Regions from separate parts of the Pantoea sp. BRR-3P genome, predicted to be linked through region 2. Evidence: predicted binding sites of a transcription regulator. Region 2 holds the regulator's gene; each other region holds the start of a gene.

Region 1 (2,206 bases), 940 kb from region 2:
GATATTGAGCGGACTGTCATAGAACTGATGATAAATTACCATCACATCGCGCTGTTTCACCGCCTTCAGCACGTTGAGACCGTTGCGATTCAGCAAATGATCAAGGCGTTGCTGAGCGAGCTTAAGGTCAGCGGTATAACCGAGCGGCACGCCGATACTCTGTTTATAGTTATCGCTCCAGTCTGCGCCGGTCATCAGGTATTTGCCCGGTTGGCTGGTAATCAGCTGCTCAAGGCCGATGGTGCCATTTTTGCCCGAGAACAGATCGCTGCCCACATTCTTCCCGCCCGCCGTTTCAATAAATTCGCCAAAGCTGCCTTTGCCATAGGTGAAACAACACTCGTCGCCGGTCATGCCCGCATGACGCTCAATAAACACCAGCGGACGCTGTTGGGCGGTGAGGGATGCTGTGCGATCGCGGATCAGGCTCAGACGCTGTTGGTAAAACTGACTCCAGGCTTCCGCATGCTGTTCATCGCCCAGCACTTTGCCCAGCAGGCGAATGCTCGGCACGCTGCTGCTTAATGGGCGCAGGCGAAAATCGATGAACACCACCGGAACGCCAATCTTCTCCAGCTGATCCAATACACGACTCTGCTTCAGCTTCTCCAGCACCCCGAAATCAAAAATGATCAGATCAGGACGCATCTGCACCGTGCGTTCAACGCTGAAATCACTCAGGTAAGCATTCTCCAGCATCGGCAGCTTGCTCAGCTGCGGAAAGCGTTGCAGGTAGAGCGCATAGAGATCCGGCGCTTTGGTTTTAAGCGTGTTATCCCAGGCAATCAAATTTTTGAAGGGATCGTCAGGATGCACGATTTGCAGCGCCTGTAGCGCCCGGGCATCAGCCAATATCACGCGCTGCGCCGGATGCGCTAGCGTCACCTGGCGGCCGGCAATGTCTGTGACAGTAATGGGATCGGCCGCGACGCATGCTGCAGCAGTAAGCAGCAGGCTCGCCAGCAGCGCGCGAATGAGGGGGAATCGCATGGTCAATCAACCTGTAAAAAGTGGAACGGAAACTGGGCTGTTAACCCTTTCATATCAAGGTTACAGCCATAAAAAGCGTGCCGCATAAACAAAAGAGCGTTTACGCATCAACTTGCCTTACTTTATAATTGATAATGGTTATTATTCATATTCTTGTTTCTTTTTTAAAACAAAAACAGTTGTCTTATTGGGGATTGATTTAATAAATGTTAAAGGGTTATCACTATTCGCTGCTTGCGAGCGCTATCGCCTTCGCATTACCCACCCATGCTGCAGAAACATCAACTTCTACAACCGCCGATCGTACCGACAACTTAACCGTGGTGGGCAACTGGCTCGACAATGCTGATCCAGACAGCGTGGTGCTTGACCATCCCGGCGCGCGAACCATTGTTTCCAGTCAGCAGGTGAAAGAGAAAGGGGCTGAAACGGTTTCCGAAGCTCTGCGCGGCATTCCCGGCGTGCAGGTCCAGGAAAACAACGGTACGGGCGGCAGTGACGTGTCGCTGAACGTCGGCGTACGTGGTTTGACCTCACGCCTCTCTCCGCGCTCCACCATTATGATGGATGGCGTGCCTCTGGCCGTTGCACCGTACGGCCAACCGCAGCTGTCGATGGCGCCTCTGTCGATGGGCAATATTCAGTCGATTGACGTGATTCGCGGTGGCACCGCGGTACGCTACGGGCCGCAAAACGTGGGCGGGGTGATTAACTTCGTCTCCAAAGAGATCCCGAAAACCTTCGGCGGCGGCGTCAGCACGCAGACCGAAGGCGCAGAACATGGCGGATTGAAAACGCTTACCAGTGCTTCCATCGGCGGTACCGCCGATAACGGTTTCGGCGCGGAGTTGCTCTACTCCGGACTGCACGGCCAGGGCTATCGCGCCAACAATGACAATACCGATATCGATGATTTCATGCTGAAGACTCGCTATGACTTCACGGATAAAGATCAGCTAACTGCCAACTTCCACTACTACAACGCGTCAGCGGGGATGCCGGGTGGTTTAACGGCAGCGCAGTACAAGGCCAATCCGTTCCAGTCGGTGCGTCGCTACGATCAATTTGAAGGCCGCCGTCAGGATATGTCATTCAAATATCGCCATCAGGAAGAGGATAGCCAGCTTGAAGTGCTGACTTACTTCACCAAAAGTTTCCGTACCAGTGATATTCAAAGCGGCATTGGCACCGGTGTGAATCTGGGTAAAAGTCGTCT
Region 2 (2,206 bases):
TCAACTGACTTACTTTCACAATCAGGATTTAAGAGGTTACCTAACCCATGGCAATCGTAGGCATTTTCTTCGGCAGCGATACCGGCAACACTGAAAACATTGCAAAAATGATCCAGAAACAACTGGGTAAAGATGTCGCCGAAGTGCATGACATTGCTAAGAGCACCAAAGAAGATCTCGATGCATTCGACATCCTGCTGCTGGGCATCCCGACATGGTATTATGGTGAAGCGCAGTGTGACTGGGATGATTTCTTCCCAACGCTGGAAGAGATTGATTTCAATGGCAAGCTGGTAGCACTTTTTGGCTGTGGCGATCAGGAGGATTACGCCGAATACTTCTGCGACGCGATGGGTACCATTCGCGACATCATCGAGCCAAATGGTGCCGTTATCGTCGGCCACTGGCCTACCGAAGGCTACCATTTTGAAGCATCTAAAGGTTTGGCCGATGATAAACACTTCCTCGGTCTGGCGATTGACGAAGATCGTCAACCCGAACTGACCAATGAACGCGTTGAGAAATGGGTGAAACAGATCTTCGATGAGCTGCAGCTGAAAGAGATTATTGAAGCCTAATCCCCTTCTCTGCCCGATGTGGGCGCTATCTCACATCGGGTAACGGAATTTCCTATAAAAATAATAGCTACGGTTTTTTAACTTTTCCCCGCAAATCTGTAGAATACCCGCAATGGTCACCCGCTTATTCCTCTGGCTGTAGAATGAGGCTGAGTGAAATGGAATCCAAAACTTACCGGTCTTGAAGACGTTAGTGACATTATCCTTACCCTCTTTATTGATTAAGGACGTTGCCTTGGTTTTCATTTCACTGCTTGAGTTCTATAATGAGACGCAAATGAGAATGCGCGTTGACCTAAACATTCAAGGCCCCTGCGCCGCAAGTGACTAGCAAAGTAACAGGACAATATCCGCATGACTGACAACAACTCCGCATTGAAGAAGGCTGGCCTGAAAGTCACGCTCCCCAGACTGAAAATTCTGGAAGTGCTTCAGGGACCCGGACCCGAGTCCCATCACGTCAGTGCGGAAGATTTGTATAAACGCCTGATTGATATGGGCGAAGAGATTGGTCTGGCCACGGTATATCGCGTTCTTAACCAGTTTGACGACGCGGGCATCGTAACCCGTCATAACTTCGAAGGCGGTAAATCCGTATTCGAACTGACCCAGCAGCACCATCACGATCACCTGATCTGCCTGGATTGTGGCAAGGTTATCGAATTCAGCGATGAATCAATCGAAACGCGCCAGCGTGAAATTGCCACTCGCCACGGTATCAAACTCAGCAACCACAGTCTGTACTTGTACGGTCACTGTGCTCTGGGAGACTGCCGCGAAGACGAGACGCTCCACGATAAGTAATTAAGTGTGCTATGCAGTATAAAAAAACCGGCGCTTGAGCCGGTTTTTTTATACCTGAATTCAGGCAATGAGGGTTTCTTGCAGGTAACGCCAGCGTGGAATGCTGGTGCTGCAATCAAGAACCGCCAGTGAAATACGGCTCTGATTGATGCCATTCATCATTTGTAATTCACGATACTGAATCGTCACTTCCTCACTTTGCTGCGAGATAATGGCGTGCTCGCTGGTCGCAATCCGCATACCTTCGCGTTGACCATTTAACTGGCGAAACAGCGCTTCCATCTCATTAAGATCCAACTGTTTACCTTGCGGTGTCACCATTTTAAATTCGGGATGAAAGTGCGACAAAAACAGGTCGATGCTGTCATCACTGCCTTCGACCTGATTGAAAATACGTTCGATAAGTTGATGTAAAACAACCACACTGTGCTTGGCTTCCAGAGCGAGACTTGTCATTTTTTTTCCTTTGGTAACCCGCGAAGCAACGTTTAAGAGCGCATAGCCTACCTGAAAAAAAGTTTTTCACACGGCCAAATGGATTAATTTTTCTAAAGTCAGAATAGTCGTAAACGACAAAAGAAACCTATTAACTGGCATGCAGAATAATTGATTACCCATTGCCAAATGCAGACAATAAAAAAGGGCGATTGCTCGCCCTTTCATGATCTTATCGTACTATCAGCAAAAAAGATTATTCGCCGATTTTTGCCCAGGTGTCACGCAAACCTACGGTGCGGTTAAACACCAATTTGGACGGCTGCGAATAGACGCTGTCAGCACAGAAATAGCCTTCGCGCTCAAACTGATATGGCGCCATTGGCTCA
Region 3 (2,206 bases), on a different replicon from region 2:
AGGTATCGAGGATCTTGTTGTAGCTGCCATCTTTGATCAGCGAGTTCAGTGCCGCCTGTACGGCAGGCTCCAGCGGAGAATCTTTCTGGAAGGCGACAGAAACTGGCGCATCGTGGACGGTGATTTCACCGCTCATGGTCAATGGTTTAATGACTTTAACCTGCCACAGCAGACCTTCGTACGGACCGAGGAACATCGGTACACGACCACTCACCACCGCTTGTACGCCCGCAGGACGATCCGGGAACACCGAAACTTTAATGGGTTTTTTACCCGCGGCTTCACAGGCTTTGCTGGCGTCTTCAAGGCGCGTGACCTGGGTGGTGCCGGAACCCGCACCGACTTCTTTACCGCAAACATCGGAAAGGTCTTTGAACGGCGCAACGTTGGCATCTTTACGCGAGATAATGCCCAGGCGGCTGGCATCGTAATAACCGACAAAGTCGATAATTTTGGCGCGCGCCGGCGTGGCGTTGATGTTGGAAAGAGCCACATCATAACGACCGGTTTTCAAACCTGGGATAATGTTGTCGAAACCGCCGGTGTCGCGCCACTGAACCTGGATTCCCAGACGCTCGCCCACGGCATTCATGATATCAATTTCACGCCCGGCCAGCGTTTTGTTGTCTTCTTTATAGAAGGTGGTTGGCGGGGTATTGGGGTTGGTTCCTGCCACAATATAGCCGCGCTTAACCACATCCGCCGGTAGCAGGCTTTTCAGCGCAGGATCGGCCTGCACATGGATTGAGCTATCGGTTGGGACGGATTGATCGGCGGCGAACGCGGTGTGTGCACTCAGAGCGAGCGCAAAAAGAGTCATGCCTTTTGCGAGTTTCACTGGAACCTTTCTCCTGATTTATAAAATGTTTCCCCACAGGGAAAAGGCGTTGAGGTAGCGATGGTTTTTTCTTCTGATTCACCTTGCGTCAAGGCGCACAGTGGTTCGAATTTTCATCCTCATTACGTCCCAAGGACATTCTCATTGAAGATATGCAACGATCACAAATGCGAAAAAAACATATCTATTGCCGAATTGTGGCAATAGCAGGGTGCGCGTTTTTACAAGACTATTTCCGTGCCCTTAACGGCGCGGCTTAACATGCAAAATTCAGATTCTGCCACCGAATCAAAGGCCTGCTAATGCCGCATCGTTTGACCATTTTCGTCTTAGACATAACGGATTTATCTAACGGATAGCTCGCCTGCCCGCCACTCGCCGCGTTGTCAGTCTTATGTAAATGTTTGTCATGCTGGATTACAATGCGAACCATTATCATTATCATGCGCATTTGCTTACAATTGTTAATGAAACAGGGAGAAGATCTAAGTGAATGTAACCATGCGTGGCAAAAAGCGTCCGGTGGCGCTTTTTTTAGCGGGAGTGCTAACGTCGCCTGCAATTGCAGCAGAATCCACGGAAAAGCTTGCAGACGACGAATCGATGATTGTCACTGCTGAACAGGAGCTTAAACAACAGCCAGGCGTCTCCACCATCACGGCAGAAGACATCAAGAAAAATCCCCCGGTTAACGATCTATCCGACATCATTCGCAAAATGCCAGGTGTGAATCTCACCGGTAACGGTGCCAGCGGCAGCCGCGGTAATAACCGCCAGATCGATATTCGCGGCATGGGCCCGGAAAACACCTTGATTCTCATCGATGGCGTGCCCGTCTCTTCACGCAACTCTGTGCGTTATAGCTGGCGCGGTGAGCGTGATTCACGCGGTGACACCAACTGGGTGCCCGCAGATATGGTGGAGCGTATTGAAGTTATCCGCGGCCCTGCCGCTGCGCGCTACGGTTCGGGCGCAGCGGGCGGCGTGGTGAATATCATCACCAAGCGCCCCACCAACGACTGGCATGGCTCACTGTCGCTGTATACCAACCAGCCTGAAAACAGCAAAGAAGGCGACACGCGCCGCGCCAACTTCAATCTTAGCGGCCCGCTGGCGGGTGATGCGTTGACGATGCGGCTGTACGGCAATATCAACCGCACCGACGCCGACGCGTTTGATATCAATACCGCTGAAAATGGTTCTTACGCGGCGGGACGTGAAGGCGTGCGCAATAAAGACATCAATACCGTGCTCTCCTGGAAAATGACGCCGCTGCAAATCATCGATTTCACTTACGGCTACAGCCGTCAGGGCAATATTTACGCCGGCGATACGCAAAACAGTAATAGTAACGCCAGCACCGATGGC
Region 4 (2,206 bases), 1.8 Mb from region 2:
AAGGCCGCCATGAATGGCGACCCTACGAGAAGGTTGGGTGAGATTAGCTTACTTCTTCACCGTTTCCATGCCCATCAACCCAATTTTCAGGTAACCGGCTTCGCGCAGCTGATCCATTACGCTCATCAGCGTGGCGTAATCCACGGATTTATCCGCCTGGAAGAAAATGGTGGTGTCTTTGTTGCCTTCTGTTTGAGCCGTCAGCGCATTTACCAGCGTCTCTTTCGTCACCGCATCGTTACCGATATAAATCTGCTTGTCTTCCTTGATGGAGAGATAAACCGGTTTTTCCGGACGCGGCTGAGGCGCGCTGGTGGAAGCGGGCAGATTCACGCGTACATCCACCGTCGCCAATGGCGCGGCAACCATAAAGATGATCAGCAAAACCAACATGACGTCGATAAACGGCGTCACGTTGATTTCATGCATTTCGCCATCGCCTACCGAATCATCGTTTAAACGCATCGCCATAATACTTATCCTACGCGCAGTTTCTGTGCCGCTGCCGGACGGTTGGCTTCTTTTGCGGTATCAACGTTGCCGAGGTCAAGGTCGCGGCTCTGCAGCAGCATGACCTGAGCGGCCACATCGCCCAGCGAGGCTTTGTAGCTGGCAATCATACGTGCGAAGACGTTATAGATAACCACCGCAGGAATCGCCGCAACCAGACCAATGGCGGTTGCCAGCAGCGCTTCCGCGATACCCGGCGCAACCACAGCAAGGTTGGTGGTTTGCGTTTTAGCGATACCGATGAAGCTGTTCATGATGCCCCATACGGTACCGAACAGGCCGATAAACGGTGCGACCGAACCGATGGTGGCGAGGAAGCCATTGCCGCGACCGGCATGACGGCTGAAGGCCGCAACGCGACGGTCCAGACGGAAGCTGGTGCGCTCTTTAATGCCGTCGAGATCTTCAGTGCCGGCTGACAGCTCCAGCTCATTCTGCGCATCATTGAGCAACACAGCGCTGTGGCTGTTGCCTTTGAAGTTTTCAGCAGCACGGTACGCATCGTTTAACGATCGGGCTTCGCCCAGCGCCTGCTGTTCGCGCTTCAGGCGACGTTTCGCCCCGCTCAGCTCAGCAAACTTACCGAAGAAAATCGCCCAGGTGACGACAGACGCCATTAACAGGCCAATCATCACAATCTTTACCACGATATCGGCATGCTGATACATGCCCCAAACGGAGAGATCCGTTTGCATCAAATCACTGGCTACCACGCTGCATCTCCAACTTCTGTTGCACAGTTCACGATTGAAGCGCGGATCATAGCAAAAAAAGCGCCCGAAGTGATAGTGGTTCTCATTACTATTTACAAAGCAAAGATGTCATTTATTTCCACCATTTAGCTGACGTTATGCACAATACTGGCCTCACTCTGATAATCCGCATTCAGGCTCAACCCACTACGCTGATTCGTGGTAACGTGGATGTTTTGTGGGAAATGTCAGGTAAGGCAGTGATGGCAACGAAAAAAATAGACACCACGCTTGTCAGCGCGGGACGCAGCAAACGTTACACTCAGGGCTCAGTTAACAGCGTGATTCAACGCGCTTCCTCACTGGTTTTTGATACGGTCGCCGACAAAAAACGCGCCACCGCCGGTCGCGCTAAAGGCGAACTGTTTTATGGCCGCCGCGGCACCCTCACCCATTTCTCGCTGCAGGATGCCATGACCGAGCTGGAAGGCGGCGCGGGTTGTGTGCTCTATCCATGTGGTGCCGCAGCGGTATCGAATGCCATCTTGTCCTTCGTGGAAGCCGGTGACCATATTCTGGTAAGCGGTGCGGTCTACGAACCGACGCAGGATTTCTGCTCAAAAATTCTTAGCAAGCTGAATGTCGCTACCACCTATTTCGATCACTGCATCGGCAGCGAAATCGGTGAGCTGGTTCAGCCTAATACGCGCGTGGTCTTCCTCGAATCGCCGGCTTCCATCACCATGGAAGTGCAGGATATCCCGGCGATTGTGGCTGCGGTGCGCGCGAAAGCGCCAGACGCGATCATCATGATCGATAATACCTGGGCGGCGGGCGTATTGTTTAACGCGCTGGAGCATGGCATTGATATTTCGATCCAGGCCGGCACCAAATACATTATTGGGCACAGCGATGCGATGATTGGCACCGCCGTGGCGAATGAGCGCTGCTGGGCGCAGCTGCGCGAGAATTCGTATCTGATGGGCCAGATGGTCGATGCCGAT

The links. The regulator Fur, encoded in region 2, represses iron uptake genes when iron is present. The targets are predictions, from matches to a motif close to ATAATAATGAGAACNACTATCAA.
Region 1: AAGR08_RS17405 (TonB-dependent siderophore receptor) is a predicted target of Fur. The motif match lies at 1,119-1,141, and genes of this name have one in related genera.
Region 3: AAGR08_RS21845 (TonB-dependent siderophore receptor) is a predicted target of Fur. The motif match lies at 1,261-1,283, and genes of this name have one in related genera.
Region 4: exbB (tol-pal system-associated acyl-CoA thioesterase) is a predicted target of Fur. The motif match lies at 1,293-1,315, and genes of this name have one in related genera.

What each region holds. Positions count from the first base shown of each region.
Region 1 covers NZ_CP155066.1:3,759,224-3,761,429, reverse strand. Annotated here, with positions in the region: gene AAGR08_RS17410 (ABC transporter substrate-binding protein) at 1-990, opposite strand, end outside; gene AAGR08_RS17405 (TonB-dependent siderophore receptor) at 1,197-2,206, shown strand, end outside.
Region 2 covers NZ_CP155066.1:2,823,861-2,826,066, forward strand. Annotated here, with positions in the region: gene fldA (flavodoxin FldA) at 48-578, shown strand; gene fur (ferric iron uptake transcriptional regulator) at 933-1,382, shown strand; gene AAGR08_RS13160 (hypothetical protein) at 1,443-1,838, opposite strand; gene glnS (glutamine--tRNA ligase) at 2,074-2,206, opposite strand, start outside.
Region 3 covers NZ_CP155067.1:490,579-492,784, forward strand. Annotated here, with positions in the region: gene AAGR08_RS21840 (ABC transporter substrate-binding protein) at 1-838, opposite strand, end outside; gene AAGR08_RS21845 (TonB-dependent siderophore receptor) at 1,340-2,206, shown strand, end outside.
Region 4 covers NZ_CP155066.1:411,549-413,754, reverse strand. Annotated here, with positions in the region: gene exbD (TonB system transport protein ExbD) at 49-471, opposite strand; gene exbB (tol-pal system-associated acyl-CoA thioesterase) at 477-1,205, opposite strand; gene metC (cystathionine beta-lyase) at 1,466-2,206, shown strand, end outside.